Regions from separate parts of the Peribacillus aracenensis genome, predicted to be linked through region 2. Evidence: riboswitches for the same ligand, from Rfam matches in the RefSeq annotation. Region 2 holds a riboswitch; each other region holds the start of a gene.
The links. A riboswitch is a leader RNA that binds a small molecule or an ion and turns the genes downstream of it on or off. The one in region 2 is predicted to bind thiamine pyrophosphate.
Positions count from the first base shown of each region.

Region 1: it holds a riboswitch for thiamine pyrophosphate, as region 2 does, so the genes downstream of both, tenA (thiaminase II) here and thiC (phosphomethylpyrimidine synthase ThiC) in region 2, are expected to answer to the same signal.
Region 3: it holds a riboswitch for thiamine pyrophosphate, as region 2 does, so the genes downstream of both, tenA (thiaminase II) here and thiC (phosphomethylpyrimidine synthase ThiC) in region 2, are expected to answer to the same signal.

Region 1 covers NZ_JANZMJ010000011.1:58,811-64,472, reverse strand. The annotation lists gene menB (1,4-dihydroxy-2-naphthoyl-CoA synthase) at 1-521, shown strand, start outside; gene N0M92_RS13080 (AMP-binding protein) at 540-2,177, shown strand; gene N0M92_RS13075 (SDR family NAD(P)-dependent oxidoreductase) at 2,230-2,976, shown strand; TPP riboswitch at 3,111-3,239, shown strand; gene tenA (thiaminase II) at 3,375-4,058, shown strand; gene N0M92_RS13065 (ECF transporter S component) at 4,073-4,657, shown strand; gene N0M92_RS13060 (ABC transporter ATP-binding protein) at 4,668-5,662, shown strand, end outside.
Region 2 covers NZ_JANZMJ010000021.1:15,675-21,336, forward strand. The annotation lists partial or broken gene N0M92_RS19095 (zinc-dependent alcohol dehydrogenase) at 1-328, shown strand, start outside; gene N0M92_RS19100 (hypothetical protein) at 660-1,112, shown strand; gene N0M92_RS19105 (histidine phosphatase family protein) at 1,347-1,880, shown strand; gene N0M92_RS19110 (HAD family hydrolase) at 2,050-2,838, shown strand; TPP riboswitch at 2,954-3,068, shown strand; gene thiC (phosphomethylpyrimidine synthase ThiC) at 3,204-4,985, shown strand; gene N0M92_RS19120 (hypothetical protein) at 5,008-5,178, shown strand; gene N0M92_RS19125 (spore coat protein) at 5,639-5,662, shown strand, end outside.
Region 3 covers NZ_JANZMJ010000001.1:160,208-165,869, forward strand. The annotation lists gene thiE (thiamine phosphate synthase) at 1-626, opposite strand, end outside; gene thiM (hydroxyethylthiazole kinase) at 607-1,422, opposite strand; gene thiD (bifunctional hydroxymethylpyrimidine kinase/phosphomethylpyrimidine kinase) at 1,419-2,225, opposite strand; gene thiW (energy coupling factor transporter S component ThiW) at 2,194-2,715, opposite strand; gene tenA (thiaminase II) at 2,719-3,408, opposite strand; TPP riboswitch at 3,499-3,604, opposite strand; SAM riboswitch class I at 3,763-3,867, shown strand; gene N0M92_RS00820 (Fur-regulated basic protein FbpA) at 4,044-4,232, shown strand; gene N0M92_RS00825 (aspartyl-phosphate phosphatase Spo0E family protein) at 4,486-4,680, shown strand; gene N0M92_RS00830 (GNAT family N-acetyltransferase) at 4,749-5,255, opposite strand; gene N0M92_RS00835 (GDSL-type esterase/lipase family protein) at 5,473-5,662, shown strand, end outside.

The DNA.
Region 1 (5,662 bases), on a different contig from region 2:
TGCACCAAACGATCCGCAACATTCCTAAGCCGGTCATTGCAGCGGTTAATGGGTTTGCCATCGGAGGCGGGCATGTCCTGCATGTCATTTGTGACCTCACCATTGCTTCTGACACGGCAAAATTTGGCCAGAGTGGGCCAAAGGTCGGTAGTTATGATGCAGGTTTTGGTTCAGCTTATTTAGCACGAATTGTCGGAGAAAAGAAAGCAAGGGAAATCTGGTATTTATGTGAACAATATTCTGCACAAGAAGCAAAAGAAATGGGACTTGTGAATAAAATCGTTGCCTCGGAACAATTGCACGAGGCAGCAGAGGAGTGGGCAAGAAAGATCCTTGATAAGAGTCCTACTGCGCTAAAAATGCTCAAATATTCCTTTAATGCAGATAGTGCCAACATTCAAGGGATTTCTCAACTATCGATGGGCAGTTTAGCGATGTTTTACAATACAAAAGAATCGGAAGAAGGAAAAAATGCCTTCCTAGAAAAGAGGCCTGTAGATTTTAAAAAATTCAGAGGTTGATGAGGGGGATGAAAACTGGTGAAATTGGAGACGATTTTGACTCAGGAGTATGTGGGGGAATTTAAAGGCGTTTGGCCGAATCGTACCATCTTGGATTATTTGAATGATGCTATAGTAAAGCATCCAGATAAGATGGCTATTATCGATAAAAAAAGTAGTTTTACTTACAAACAGCTTGGTAAGTTGGTCGATCGGGTCGCTTTGGGTCTCTTGCATATAGGATTGGGTAAGGGGGATGTTGTCTCTTTTCAACTGCCTAACTGGAATGAATTTATAATCATGCATTATGCTGTTACAAGAATCGGTGCCATTAGCAATCCATTGATACCAATTTATCGAGATAGGGAAATTGGCTATATGGTTGGGATGGCAGAATCTAAAATGATTGTTGTACCAGAGTATTTCCGTGGGTTTTATTACCCTGACATGATTGAAAGACTAAGTCATCAATGGCCATCAATGAAACATATATACGTGATGGGTGACAGAGCGCCGAATGGGATGAAACTGTTCTCCTCTTTATTTGAGGAACCTTGGGAAGACCGGATGGATTCATCCATTTTGGATGAAATCACACTTGACCCCAATGATGTGACTGAAATTATCTTTACCTCGGGAACCACAGGAAGTCCAAAAGGAGTTATGCATACCCATAATACTCTTTGTATATCAACGAATTATTGGATTGACCGCTTACATTTAACATCCGATGATGTTCTTTTCATGGCGTCAACGTTCGCCCATCAAACAGGTTTTGGTTATGGAGTTAGGCTCCCTACACATATTGGAGGTACGGGAGTCTATCAAGACATTTGGAATCCGAAAGAGTTTATTGAATGGGTAGAGAGGGAGAAAATAACGTTTACGGCCGGAGCTACTCCTTTTCTGCAAGATACGGTTCAAATGGAGGGGATAGAAAGGTATGACCTTAATTCGCTACGAGTCTTCGTAGCTTTAGGTGCCCCGATTCCCAGGCATTTAGTAAAGGAAGCCATGGAAAAAGTCCCGTTCAAAATATTGTCAGGGTGGGGTCAAACGGAAGATGGCTTGGTAACCTTGACGAGACTTGAAGATCCAGAAGAAAAACTGACGAATACCGACGGAACTCCGTTTCCGGGAATGGAACTAAAGGTCGTAGATTTTGAAGGGGAGGTCTGTGCCCCGAATATAGAAGGCTCTTTATTAGTAAGGGGTCCGGCTCTTTTTGTCGGCTATTTTAAACGGATCGAGGATACTTTAGCTGAATATAGTGACGGATGGTTCATTACCGGTGATCGGGCATTCATTGATGAAGAAGGATATATTCGAATTTCTGGAAGAAACAAAGACATAATCATACGTGGCGGTGAAAATATTCCAGTCGCTTATGTAGAAAATGTATTGTATGAACACCCGGATATTTCTAGCGCTCAGGTTATTGCAGTTCCAGATTCCCGTCTTCAGGAAAAAGCATGTGCATGTATCAGCATGAAAACGGGGAAGAGCCCGATCACGATGGATTCCATGCAGGAATTTCTCTCGCAAAAGGGTTTGGCCAAACAATATTGGCCTGAACTTCTTGAAATAATGGATGACTTTCCTCGTACGGCAAGCGGGAAAATCCAGAAATTCCGGCTCCGGGAAATGATAAATGAAAAGTTAGTCGACAAGATATAAGCAGTTTAAATAAATCCATATTGACTAAATGGTGAAAGTGGAGGGAAATACGATGAATAAAAGAATCGCATTTATTACCGGTGCCGGAAGCGGAATCGGCAGAGAGATTGCAAAAAAATTGGCTTCTTGCAATTTTAACATCATCGTGGCTGATATAAATCATAAAAATGCTGAGGAAACGGTTTCTTTAATCGAAAATTCGGGTTTTGAAGCTAGGGCGATCCATTGTGATGTAACCAAATTAGAAAGTGTTAAAAAGGCCGTTGAAGAAACAGTGAATCATTATCATAAAATAGATATATTGGTTAATAATGCAGGCTGGGATAAGGTGGAACCTTTTTTAAAAAGTGATCCTAGCACTTGGAAAAGGATTATCGATATTAATTTACTTGGGCAGATCCATACTTGCAAGGAAATTTTACCTCTCATGATTGAAAATGGTTACGGAAAGGTAGTAAATATTGCATCTGATGCAGCTAGAGTAGGATCAAGTGGAGAGGCAGTTTATTCGGCTGCTAAGGGAGGGGTGATTGCCTTCACAAAAACGATAGCAAGAGAAATGGCACGTCACAAACTAAACATCAATTGTATTGCACCAGGTCCAGCAGATACACCTCTATTTCAAGAAATAGGCTCGTATAATGAAGGTATAGCAGGTGCCTTGGAAAAAGCGATTCCTTTTCGCCGGCTAGCTCAACCAGAGGACATTGCCAGTGCTGTTGCCTATTTCGTTTCGGAAGATGCAGGGTATATTACGGGGCAAACACTTTCCGTAAATGGTGGATTAACTATGGTCTAATCAATATAGTTGGGTGGTTATGCAAGATTGAAAGGCTAGTAAACCTAAAGCATTAGGTTGAAAATTTTTCTAAAACGTTTGACAATTGGATTTATCGTGTTAATATAAAGGCAAATGAAAATAAAATATACAATTTGTACCACTAGGGGTGCTTTATAGGTAAAAGTTGATTTTACCGCAGAAGCTGAGATTAGAGTATGACTTTAAGACCCTTAGAACCTGATCTGGTTTATACCAGCGTAGGGAAGTGGGGTCTGGAACGATACGTTTCTGTATTTTTTCAAGTACAACCACTTTCTTTACGTTTAAGAAAGTGGTTTTTTGTTTGCAAAAAAAAGGGGTGATAAAAGTTTTTTTCTGTAAGATTCATTGAAAAATACTATTTGGAGGTAATGGACATGAAGTTTTCAGAGGAAATCCGTCGGGAAGTTGATCATATTTGGGAAGCTAGTTTTAATCACCCGTTTGTTGCAGGAATAGGAGATGGCACATTGCCATTGGAATGTTTTCGTTTTTATGTCATGCAAGATGCCTATTATTTATCTCATTTTGCCAGGGTTCAAGCTTTAGGGGCAGTCAAAGCTACAGATTTACATACAACAAGCAGGCTTGCCGGCCATGCACAAGGAACATATGAAGCAGAGTTGAAGCTTCATGAGAATTTCTCTGAGAGATTAGGCATCACAAAAGAAGAAAGGGAAAATTTCAAACCCGCCCCGACCGCTTATGCTTATACTTCCCATATGTATCGTGCAGCTTATTCGGGACATTTAGGTGATGTTATTGCAGCCATCTTGCCGTGTTACTGGCTATATTATGAAATAGGTGAAAAGCTGCAAGGTTGCATACCCGAAGAGCCGATTTATCAAGAATGGATAGCGGCGTACGGAGGAGAGTGGTTCCGCACTTTGGTGGAAGAACAAATTGCGAGGCTTGATGAGATTGCTGAAAAAGTAACGGACGAAGATAAGGAGAGAATGAAAGAGCATTTTATCCTTAGCAGCCAATATGAATACTCATTTTGGGAAATGGCTTATCGTTTAGAGACATGGCCTGTGCACCAGGAAACACTGGAAGTATAAAGGAGAATGAAATAATGAAAAAAGGATTGAAATTAACGGATATATTAGTCACGATCGTGATTTCGGTAGCATTTGGAATCGTTTATATCCTTTGGGGTTCGATTTACTATTCCGCTAAACCATTAGGATTACATCTGGATCAACTTATTTATGGAATGTGGTTTATAGCTGGTCCCGTCGCCTTTTTAATTTTACGGAAACCGGGTGTGGCACTTTTGGCGGAGATTGCTGCAGCTTCCGGGGAATTCTTTCTAGGTTCTCCTTGGGGGCTGACCGTACTGTTATATGGGGTGGTCCAAGGTTTGTTCGCGGAACTGGTGTTCATGGCGTTCAAATATAAAAAATTCAATATTTCGGTGGCCGTTTTAGCTGCGGTAGCTTCCTGCCTTGCATCCGTACTAATGGATTTTGCATACGGGGAAATTGGTGCGCTATCTACTTGGAATCTATCTTTATTCATGATAGCGAGGTTTGTGGGTTCCATTTTCTTTGCAGGTATGACTGCCTATTATCTAGTTAAAGTCCTGGAAGCGACAGGAGTAACCAATCTTGTTCGTCCGGTTTCAAATAAAGATTATGCAGAACTGGATCAAAATTAGGTTGAGGGCCATGGAACCAATCATTTCTGTTGAGAAGTTAAGAATGAAATATCCCGGTGATGAATCTTTGATTTTCAAGGACCTATCCTTATCGTTTGATAAAGGAGAAAAGGTACTATTGTTGGGACCGTCAGGATGTGGTAAGTCCACTCTTTTGCAAGTGTTAAGCGGATTGATTCCGAATTCCATCGAAGTCCCGATGATAGTTGAAGAAATGAAATGCCCTTCTTCATGGGGGTATGTTTTTCAAGACCCTGATAGTCAGTTTTGCATGCCATTTGCCGATGAGGAAATCGCCTTCGTCCTTGAGAATCTTTCCGTCCCTAAAGATGAAATGAAAGGGAAAATCCAATATCATATCCGTAAAGTAGGATTGAACCTAGGCCATACAAGTATAGAAACATTATCAGGCGGGATGAAACAACGTCTGGCAATCGCTTCAGTATTGGCCCTTGAACCAGAAGTGATATTTTTGGATGAACCAACCGCCATGCTTGATCCAGAAGGAACAAAAGAAATCTGGGACTTGTTGAAGGAAGTTGGCCGAGACAAAACGGTTATAATCGTCGAGCATAAAATTGACCATGTTTTAGAATTCATCGATCGAATCGTGCTTTTTAATGATGACGGTCAAATCATGGCTGATGGTCCAAAAGACACCATTCTTTCACAATATAAAAATGAAATGAAAGAATATGGAATATGGTTTCCAGGTGTTTGGGATGAATATGTAAATGAGCATGCACCCATTCGTGAACACCAATTTACAGATGATTCACTCCTTATGTATGTGCAAGGATTTAGCGGTTTTCGGAATAAAGAGGAAAAAATCAAGATTGAAGAGCTGAAGGTTCGTTCAGGGGAATGGATTGTAATCAGGGGAGAAAATGGCGCGGGAAAGAGCACACTTTTGCATGCACTGATGCAGTTCATAAAAACGGATGGTAAGTATGAATTAATGGGGACCCCCATTAAAAGGGTGAAAAATCCAACAAATCATATGAC
Region 2 (5,662 bases):
GCTGAAACTTCAGGGCGGAACGTTAAGCGCGATCGAGATTGCACTTAACGCCGTACGTAAATTCGGTACGATCCAACTGACTGGCGTATACGGACCCAAGTATAATATGTTCCCATTAGGCAATTTATTTGAAAGGAACATTAACCTGAAAATGGGGCAAGCACCAGTCATTCACTACATGCCAAAGCTTTTTGATGAAATCACGGATGGAAAGTTCGACCCTACGGAAATCATATCTCATAAAGTCCCTCTCGAAAAAGCGAGTGAAGCTTATCAAATTTTTAACGATCACGAAGATGGATGCATTAAAGTGGTGTTAAAGCCTTAATCTTAAGCTTATAAAAATTCCAATGCATGGAGATGCATTGGGATTTTTGGATATGTTCGCAAATAGGTAATGGTGTATTATGGATAAACGTATAAAATGGGTGTGAAATATGAATGGTAATTATGCCTTTGAACGGAAGAAATCAGGATTACACTGATTTTTTCCGGAAATGTTACGATTGACCCTTCAGATGATGAAGGAGCATATGACTCAAAAAGAAGAGTTGATTTAATAATTAGATGCATTGCCAAGTGAACTTGAATAAGGGTTTTGGGTAATGAGATGGAGTATTTTTATTATATAATAATAGTGACAAAAGGAGGATATATGGATGGTATATAATTCGGCAGCAGAACTTTGTGAAGGGTTTGGGTATCCGCCCGTTCACGTTAAATTGACGATAGAGATCGTCGATAAGAGATTGGGACCTGTAACGGCGGAAGCAGAGATTGCCATCAAGCCTGTTAAGTCAAAGGAATATCTAGAAGTATTGGTGGAAGAATTGGAATCTGAGCATATCTTTGCTGATGAAAATGGCAGTATCTATGGCAGCTTCGGCATCGATCAAAGTATCCAGATATATGATGAAGTCCTGGCTACAATTCCGTTCGAAGAGTTAATAGGAAAGGAAAATTGGAAAGAGATAATTGAGGAATCAATCACTGTGGATAAGCTAAAGGAACAACTGAGGAAATCCCTCAATGATTATCAATTCAGTGATTTAAGCGGGAAATATAAATTCAGGAAAAGATGTACGATAACGGAACTTCAATTCATAGAATAAACCAAAACTGGAGAAGGCGAAATGCTTTCTCTTTTTTTGATGCCATCATAATCAAAAGCTGATAGTGAGACAATCCGTAAGAGTTTTTAAGCATACACAATGTCAAGAAGAGATCAGTAAGGTTTTTTATGGTTGCAACATACATTTTTTTATGGTTTTACATAGGGTAATATATTGATAAGGACTTTTACAAGAAAACGAAATGTATATTTTAAAAGTTAAAAAGGAGAATATATGAAAATTGGTTTGGTACGGCATTTTAAGGTGGCACATGAATTTCCCACTGGGAGACCTGTTACGGCGGATGATATGAGGCAATGGTTTGAGGACTATGATGCAGCGGATATCATTTACGGAACGACTTTGTTTGGTGTGGAGGAATGGCAGGAATGCTATTGCAGTGATATGTCGAGAGCTGTCAAGACAGCGGAACATATCTATCCAGGTACGGTTCATCGGATGGAGGAGCTGCGGGAAATACCTTCCCCTCCACTTAAAGGAAAGGTTAAGCTGCCGTTCATCCTTTGGGCCATCTGGATCCGCTGCTGCTCGGTAATCAACAAGCAGACAAGGGCGGAAATTAAGATCGCTGAGCGAAGGATCAATAAAGTATTGGATGAGGTCTTAGCAAAGGGGGACAGGGATGTTCTGATCGTGAGTCATGCCGCCCTCATGGTATATATGAGGAAAGAGCTGATACGACGGGGGTTCAATGGTCCAAAGTTCAAGATTGCCAGTAATGGAAAGCTTTATGTATTTAAAAGATGATAAAGGGAATATATTAGGTTTCCTACCAGAAAGGGTAAGTCATTTTTGCTTATTTTAAGAAAGAGGAATTCATTTTCCGAATAGTTATTCTTTTTTTATTGGTTGTGGTTTATTATTGTAATAGTGTAATTTCTACGAATTCAATAATAGGGAAAGAGGGGTGGACATTTTGCTGAAGGCAGTTTTTTTTGATTTAGATGATACATTACTTTGGGATCAGAAAAGTGTAAAAGAGGCTTTTGTGGCCACATGCGAAGTGGCTAAGGAGAAATATGGCCTGAATGTCGACGAGTTTGAAGAGGCTGTGCGAAAGGAAGCACGTGAGCTTTATTCTTCTTACGATACATATGCATTCACTAAAATGATCGGAATTAACCCATTTGAGGGATTATGGGGAAACTTTCAGGATGATCATGATGAATTCCGGAAGATGGCCGGGATTGCACCGGCTTATCGGAAAGAAGCGTGGACGAGAGGTTTGAAGGCATTAGGGATCGATGATCCGGAATTTGGGCTTGAACTGGCAGAACGTTTTCCGGCCGAGAGACGCAAAAAGCCATTTATCTATGAAGAGTCCTTCCGTGTTCTCGATGAATTAAAAGGGAAGTACAAATTGCTATTGCTTACGAATGGATCGCCTGAACTGCAAAATACCAAACTTGAAATTACGCCTGAACTGGTTCCTTATTTCGACCAAATCGTGATTTCAGGCGCTTTTGGACGAGGTAAACCAGATGCCTCCATTTTTGAGCATGCTTTGGAAATCATGGAGCTTGATAAGGATGAAGTATTGATGGTCGGAGATAATTTAATGACCGATATCCTTGGAGCATCACGGGTAGGCATAAAGTCAGTTTGGATAAATCGCCATGATAAGGAACGGAATGAAGTGATTCCAACCTATGAAATCAAGCATTTAGAGGAGCTTTACCCAATTCTTGAGAGCTTGGGGAATTAATTAATGGCCCTCTCCAAATAACAGATTTTGGAGAGTTGTAATGAAAATATTAGGTCTTTCAAATTATTTACAGAATGAAAAGGGTGATATATAGTTACCCTGTAATCAATTAAATTATTCAGACTAGGGGTGTCCAATAAAAGTTGGGCTGAGAGAGAAGCGCTTAAGCTTCTTAACCCTCAGGACCTGATCTGGTTCATACCAGCGTGGGGAAGTTAGAATCTACTAAACAATGACATTTCAACTGGTCATTTCTGTAGTCATACTAACGTTAGCCGGGTCTTAAATATGAGATCTGGCTTTTTCGTGCGAAATGGATTGGATTTTGTCCTTTTTAAATGAACTTAAAAAGGAGAAATGAAATCATGATGAGTAATTCTGTAAATGACATGAACGTTTCAATTATGTCCAGTTTTGCCGGGAGTAAAAAAGTGTATGCTGAAGGGTCTAGACCTGATATTAAAGTACCTATGCGTGAAATTAAGCTAAGTCCGACTACAGGGTCATTCGGAGAAGAAGAGAATCCGCCTTTACGAGTTTATGACACAAGCGGTTTTTATACGGATTCAGATTATCCCATTGATATTCGTAAAGGACTGGCCCCGATTAGACGAAGCTGGGTTCTGGAACGGGAAGATGTTGAAGAGTATGATGGCCGTGAAATAAAGCCCGAAGATAACGGGTATAAAAAAGTTGAGTCACAATCCAATGCCGAAGTTTTTCCGGGATTGAACAGAAAACCATTGCGTGCAGTGAAAGGGAAAAACGTAACCCAGCTCCATTATGCCCGTAAAGGTATCATTACTCCAGAAATGGAGTTCATTTCGATCAGGGAAAATGTGGCCCCTGAGTTTGTAAGAGAAGAGGTAGCTAGCGGGCGGGCTATCATTCCGGCAAATATTAACCATCCTGAAAGTGAGCCCATGATCATCGGACGTAATTTTCATGTGAAAATAAATGCGAATATTGGGAATTCGGCTGTCAGTTCATCGATCGAAGCTGAAGTGGAGAAAATGACTTGGGCTACACGATGGGGTGCAGACAATATAATGGATCTTTCCACCGGGAAGAATATTCACACGACCCGGGAATGGATTATCAGAAATTCACCTGTGCCAGTTGGGACGGTTCCGATATATCAAGCATTGGAAAAAGTGAATGGAGTCGCGGAGGATTTAAATTGGGAAGTTTTCCGGGATACATTAATCGAGCAGGCTGAGCAAGGTGTCGATTACTTCACCATACACGCTGGTGTCCTTTTGCGATACATCCCCATGACAGCCAAGCGAGTTACGGGAATCGTTTCCCGAGGGGGCTCCATCATGGCACAATGGTGCTTGGCCCACCACCAAGAAAGTTTCCTCTATACTCACTTTGAAGAGATTTGTGAAATCATGAAAGCATATGATGTCTCTTTCTCATTAGGTGACGGCCTTCGTCCTGGATCCATTGCAGATGCAAACGATGAGGCACAATTTGCTGAATTGGAAACACTTGGGGAACTGACGAAGATTGCTTGGAAGCACGATGTTCAAGTCATGGTGGAGGGCCCTGGTCACGTACCGATGCATTTGATTAAAGAAAATATGGATAAGCAGCTGGAAGTCTGTCAAGAAGCACCATTCTATACCCTGGGACCATTGACAACGGATATAGCTCCTGGATACGATCATATCACTTCTGCGATTGGTGCTGCCATGATTGGATGGTTTGGAACTGCCATGCTTTGTTATGTGACACCGAAAGAGCATTTGGGACTTCCGAATAAAGAGGATGTTCGGGTAGGGGTCATCACTTATAAAATTGCGGCCCACGCAGCTGACCTTGCTAAAGGCCATCCGCATGCAAGAAAACGGGATGATGCCCTTTCGAAGGCTAGATTCGAATTTCGTTGGAGAGATCAATTCAATCTTTCCCTAGATCCTGAAAGGGCGGTCGAATATCATGATGAAACTCTACCGGCTGAAGGTGCCAAAACTGCCCATTTCTGTTCAATGTGCGGCCCGAAATTCTGCAGTATGAGAATCTCCCAGGACATCCGTGATCTGGCGAAGGAAAAGGGTCTGGGTTTTGAGTCGGTAATCGATGAAGGGCTTAAAGAAAAAGCGAATGAATTCAGGAAAACGGACGGGGAAATCTATCAATGATTCCGACGAGAGGGAGAATTCGATGAATCGGGTAATCCAGATAAAAGTTGAAATGAAACAGTTGGAAACTCAATTGGAACAGCTGAAAAGAGAGCTGAACATTTTTCGGGAGAATTGTAATCATGAATTTGTACAGAATGACTATAGTCAGCAATGTACAAAGTGCTACTTAATCGAAAGTCTGCAATGGTAGTGATGCCTTAATTGTCCTTTCATTATCTAATCCCCTTAATCATGTTGGGGCATTCAATCACAAAGTCAACATGATTAAGGGGATATTTTTATGCTCATTCATTAAAACAAAGTTGGAAAATATAAATGCTGTTTAATACTTAACAGGTTATTCCTTGTAGCCATTCTTGATAACATTCATCACAGAGCATTTCATTTCTATCCATGTCAGTAACTTGAAACGTTACGGCATGGATTTTTTTCTTCCGTTTCATCAGTACAATAGAAGCATTTTATGTGTCATTAGAAATCCTCCCATTGAAATAAATGTGTTTATAGTTTAAAACGTCACGTTTTTTTTATACAGAAAACATGTCTGCAGCTTAATTGGTCTTCTTGGAAGAGTTTAGAGTGAATAATCCAGTTGGGGTTCAACATACTAAACTTGTTCGCATCATTGATAAAACGAGGAGGGAAATACAATGCAAAACCAATATCAGCAAGGT
Region 3 (5,662 bases), on a different contig from region 2:
AAGTCTTTTATGATTTTTAAAAGGGATTCGGAGGCGCTCTTCGGACTTTCTGCATTCATGATCGCCGATACGACAGCGGTACCTGATAGCCCGCTATCAGAAAGAGCGGATATGTTATCTGCAGTGATACCCCCGATGGCTACGGCGGGAATGGATACGCTGCGGCAAATTTGCTCCAGATCCCCAATGGCCATGAGGGTTGCATCTTGTTTGGTCTTTGTAGGGAAAACGGAACCGACTCCGATATAGTCTGCTCCATTTCGTTCGGCTTCGTGAGCTTCTTCAAGAGTGGAGACAGATACTCCGACAATCATATCTTCAGGAACCATTTGTTTGACGACAGTCAGTGGAAGGTCATCTTGCCCAATATGAATTCCGTCCGCTGCAACCGCAAGTGCTATATCCACCCGGTCGTTGATGATAAGGGGAATGGAAAACTCGTTCAATAACTGTTTCAATGCAGAAGCTTTTTTATAAAAGGAAAGGGATGAATTGTTTTTCTCCCTAAGTTGTACGATCGAGACTCCTCCTGAAACCGATTCTGCAATGATTTTGGTCAATTTTTCCAATGCTATGGACTCTTCCGTAACTAAATACAAGCTTAAATCAATTTGGGACTTCTTCATTCATTTTCACCTCATGCATCCAGATTTCCTTATCCATTCTTGATATTGCATCGATTAATCGCACACGAAACGTTCCTGTTCCTTCATCTTTTTGAAGGTTTGCAGCAGCTAGTTCCCCTGAAATGCTCATGGTTGAGATTCCGGCAATTGCCGCAGAATAGAAATCGTCGGTGACTCCTGAAAAAGTGCCGATAAGAGCGGTGGACATGCAGCCGGTACCTGTAACATTAGTTAAAAGAAGGTTTCCATTGTCGATGATGGATGTATGTTTTCCGTCGCTGACCGCATCCTTTGCTCCGCTGACCACGACGATGCTATTCAATTTATTAGCTGCTTGTGCAGCCAGCTCTGCATGGCTAATCGCTAGTTCCCCCGAATCCACCCCGCGTGTAACGGTATCCCCACCCATCAATGAAAGGATCTCACTCGCATTCCCGCGAATGATTTGGAAAGTAACCTTACTAAGGAGCCCTTTGACCTGCTCTGTACGATAGGGGGTGGCACCAACTCCCACCGGGTCCAAAATGACCGGGATATCCATGGTATTTGCCGTCTTACCGGCAATCTCCATTGCTTCCAAGGCTTTATCATCAATCGTACCGAAATTCAAAACCAATGCATCTGCTAATTTGACCATATCCGCCACTTCTCTTGGGCTCGAAGTCATTACTGGTGAACCACCGATGGCAAGGGTGGCATTTGCACAGTCGTTGACCGTAACAAAGTTGGTGATTTGGTGAATGAGTGGTTTTCTTTCTTTTACCTTCACGAATAAATCGGCTGCAGAAACCTTCATATTAATTCACTCCGTTCTTTTTTTGAAAATGAATGAAAATGATGGACAGGTCCATGACCTTTACCGATTGAAAAGCTATTGCGTATCGCTTCAGAAATATAGGTCTTGGCCTTTTCGATCGACTCTTGCAATGGCAGCCCATTTGCCAGGTTTGATGTAATGGCGGATGATAGGGTACAGCCCGTGCCATGAGTGTTCTTTGTATGGATGCGCTCTCCCTCGATCCATTGGAAGTCAGTCCCATCATAAAAAAGATCATTTGGATTTCCTGCTGCATGGCCTCCTTTAAGTAAAACGGCTTTGGGACCCATTTCTTGTATAGAAATGCATGCTTTGTAGAAATCTTGTTCCGTTCGAATCGACAAGCCAGTAAGTACTTCCGCTTCCGGTACATTAGGGGTTACAAGTGTTGCAAGCGGAAGCAAATCCATTTTTAAGGCAGAGACAGCCTTTTCGTCGAGCAAATGATGACCGCTTTTGGAAATCATGACAGGGTCAAGGATAACGATGGCAGGCAAGAAGGTTTTAAGGGACGCAGCGACAGTTTCCACGATTTCTTTTGATCCAAGCATGCCTATTTTTACTGCATCGACAGGAATATCTTCAAAGATAGCTGCAATTTGATCTGATATGATTGCTGTTTCAATTGGCTGTACTGAACGGACTTCCATTGTATTTTGTGCGGTTACGGCTGTGATGGCAGACATTCCAAAGACACCATGTGCAGAAAATGTTTTTAAATCCGCTTGTATTCCTGCGCCGCCCCCTGAATCAGAGCCTGCGATGGTTAATGCTGTTTTCATAAAAAAACCCCTTCATATAAGTATTTTTTAGAAGTATTTTAAGTAATATGAATGCTAAAATCGCACCAGCGAATGAACTGAGCATAAAAGCCGGTAAAAAACCAAAAAGAGCAGCTTTTTCCCCCAATAGTAGGAGGGCAAGTGGATAACAGGCTAGGGAACCGAGAATACCGGTCCCGATCACTTCCCCTAAACAGGCAAATTTTAAGCTTTGTGTTTTTCGGTAAAGGATGGCAGCCAAAAGTGCACCGATCATGCTACCGGGAAAGGCGAAAATTGAACCGGTACCAGACATGTTTCTAATGATGGAAACTAAAAAAGCTTGTGTCACTGCATAAGCTGGCCCCAATAGAACGGCCGTCAGGACATTTGCCAGATGCTGAATAGGAAAGACCTTTGCAAATCCTGCAGGAATGAAAATAAATGAACTGGTCAGCGTTGTAATAGCCGTGATCATGGCAGTCAACGTCAGTTTCTTGACAGGATTCATCATCTACAGCGGCCAATCTTGCTCATTATGAACCATATCCCAAAATAAATATTCATATCGGGAAGTAACCAAAAAGTGCTTTTCTAATCTAAGAAGTTCCTTTTCTGGCATGCCTTCCGTCAATTCTTCCAACAAAGCGATCAGCCATTTATGTGCTTCCCCGAATTCAGGAGATGAATAGGACCTTATCCAATCTGCGTAGCGATTGTTTTCCAATGCTGCTCCATTTTGTTCTTTTAGTAGCAAACCGATTTCATAATAATCCCAAGCGCAGGGCAGGAGACAGGCGATCAAGTCTGCCAAAGTCCCATGCTGAGCTGCATTTAGCATATAGCCTGTATAGGCTAGAGTCGTTGGAGTAGGTTCTGTATCTTCCAATTCCTTGGAAGTGATCCCGAATTCGGAAGCATAATGCCGATGAATATCCATTTCCACTTGAAGGGTTTCATTTAAAATACTCGCAAACTTTGCCATGGTTTCGATGTTATGAGCTTTGATTACACCTAAAGCAAAGAGCTTGGAATAATCCATGAGATAGATATAGTCCTGCTTCAGATAATAGGCAAATTTCTTTTCAGGAAGCGTACCATTTCCAATTGCCTGGACGAAGGGATGTGAATGGTTCCTTTTCCAAATCTCTTTTGACCGTGCATGTAGTCTATCACTGAATGTTTCTAATTTAACATTCTCCATTGTTCATCCTCCTTTAGAATGGATCCCTTTGTTCATGAAAAAACCCCGTTCCTGAATACGGAACGGGGTAGATGGATATAGTCTGAAAATGGACGATATCATCCACTTCCCTCCGCCGGTATGAGCCGGTTCAGGTTCAAAGGGTCCGGAACTAATTCCATCTCAGTCTTAAAAAAAGACTCCCCTAGTGGTGTGAATTGTATGTAATTACTGACATCATATCAGAAAGACAAGAAAATGCAACCTACATTTAAAAGAGGGACCATTTTATGTCCAGGAAAAAAGGGAGAACCAGGTAATTGACTTTTGATGGTTATTAGGATAAAATCATGTCTACATCATTTATATATCGATTTCTTATCCAGAGAGGTGGAGGGACTTGGCCCAAAGAAACCTCGGCAGCGGACCCGTTTTGGGAACTGTGCTAAATCCAACAAGCATATGCTTGGAAGATAAGAAGAGCCGTACGGACACTGTCAGCCTCTTCTTGAATTAGAAGGGGCTTTTATTTTTGGGAAATAACGTTTAGTGACATAATAGAAAAGGTATATATAATTTGGTGAAAATAAAACAAGTTGATAAAGTTTAGCTAACTAGAAGCAGGCTCTAGGATGACTAGGAAAGGAGCCATTTACATGGCAGAATTATTTAAGAGGATCGAACAGAGGAAGGCAAAGCTTATTGAAGAGTTATTGGCCAATGGAGTATACAAAACCTCTGATGAAAGGCATCTTTATGATGCCCCATTAAAAGTACTTGAAGATGAATATAAGATTGTTATAAATAAACCAAATACCGAGTCACCTTCTGAATGGATGACATAGTAAACGATGGACTATAGTTTGGGTTCTTGGATAAGAGATATGATGTAAGCATTCACAGTCTACACTAGTGGATGCTTTTTTGCGTTTAATAGAAAATGACACAAAATATACATAATTACAGGATTAATAGTCATTTTGTCACATTTATCCTTTAAAATAACACATTTAATTTCCGAAAAATAGTTGATTTTAACTAGTAGATTCATTATGATGAAAGTGTAAAAAAATTGAATAAATGGGAGGTGGCTATATAATGCCTTGCCTTAAGGTAACTATAGAAAAAATAGAAGAGAAAAGAAAAGAAATGATCAACTTGGCAGCAATTTACGGCTTATCAAGTCTGCTAACTGTTCAAGCCAGTCAAGAATTGGATACGCTATTAAATGCGTTAACAAGTAAAAGAGATTGTGAACATTTTTACCTCCAGAAAGCATATAGGTATTTTTAAATTAGCCAATTCGCACTCGATTAATATGAAAAAGCTACTGCTCAAGGCAATAGCTCTAAAGAATGATATTACATATCGACACGTTTACCAAGAATGAGCAAATCCCGCTCGATCCCATCCAACTCGGCAACTTGAGGTAAATGTGCCCATTCTTCAAACCCGAATTTGGAAAAAAGCTTAAGGCTTGGTGTATTGTGGGCGAAAATGAAACCCAATAGAGTCTTAACACCTAATTTTGGACTCCATTCAATTGCCTTTTGAATCGAAATTTGTCCGATTCCTTTTCCCCGGAAATAATCATCTATATAAATGCTGATTTCGGCAGTGGATTTATATGCCGGTCTGCCATAGAAGGATTGAAAGCTCATCCATCCAGCAGTTTTCCCTTCTATAGTAATGATAAATAGCGGTCTACTTTCTGAATGATGTTCCTCAAACCATTTAACCCTCGATTGGACGGATACAGGCTCCGTATCTGCCGTGACCATTCTTGAAGCAATTGTTGAATTATATATTTCAACAATTCTGGGCAGATCGGATAGTCCTGCCTCTCTAAACTCTATGAGCTCTTCCATGATTTAAACTCCTAACTATCATTTATTCAATCTCCAGAATGAAGGGTAATCCCATATTTTGTTTAAGGGATGGTGAATGACACCCAATTCATTGAAAGTTTTATATTATCATACACTCTTGAATCTTTATCTGACAATTTTTTTATGTTAAGACTGTAGATTTTTGGGGTATGTAAAAGATTAAATACTTCTAGTAAAGAGACAAGAGGAGAACCAAATGAAAAAATTGGCAGGTTTATTGATTATAGTACTCGTTATATGTTTTGCTGCGTATGAATTTCAGGCCTCGGAGTCGGAAGAGGTGCAAAGGGTGATGGCTTTTGGAGATTCATTAACCTATGGAAAAGGGGATAAGGATGGGGAAGGATATATAGAAGGCCTTGAGGATGAATTGAATAATCCGCAAT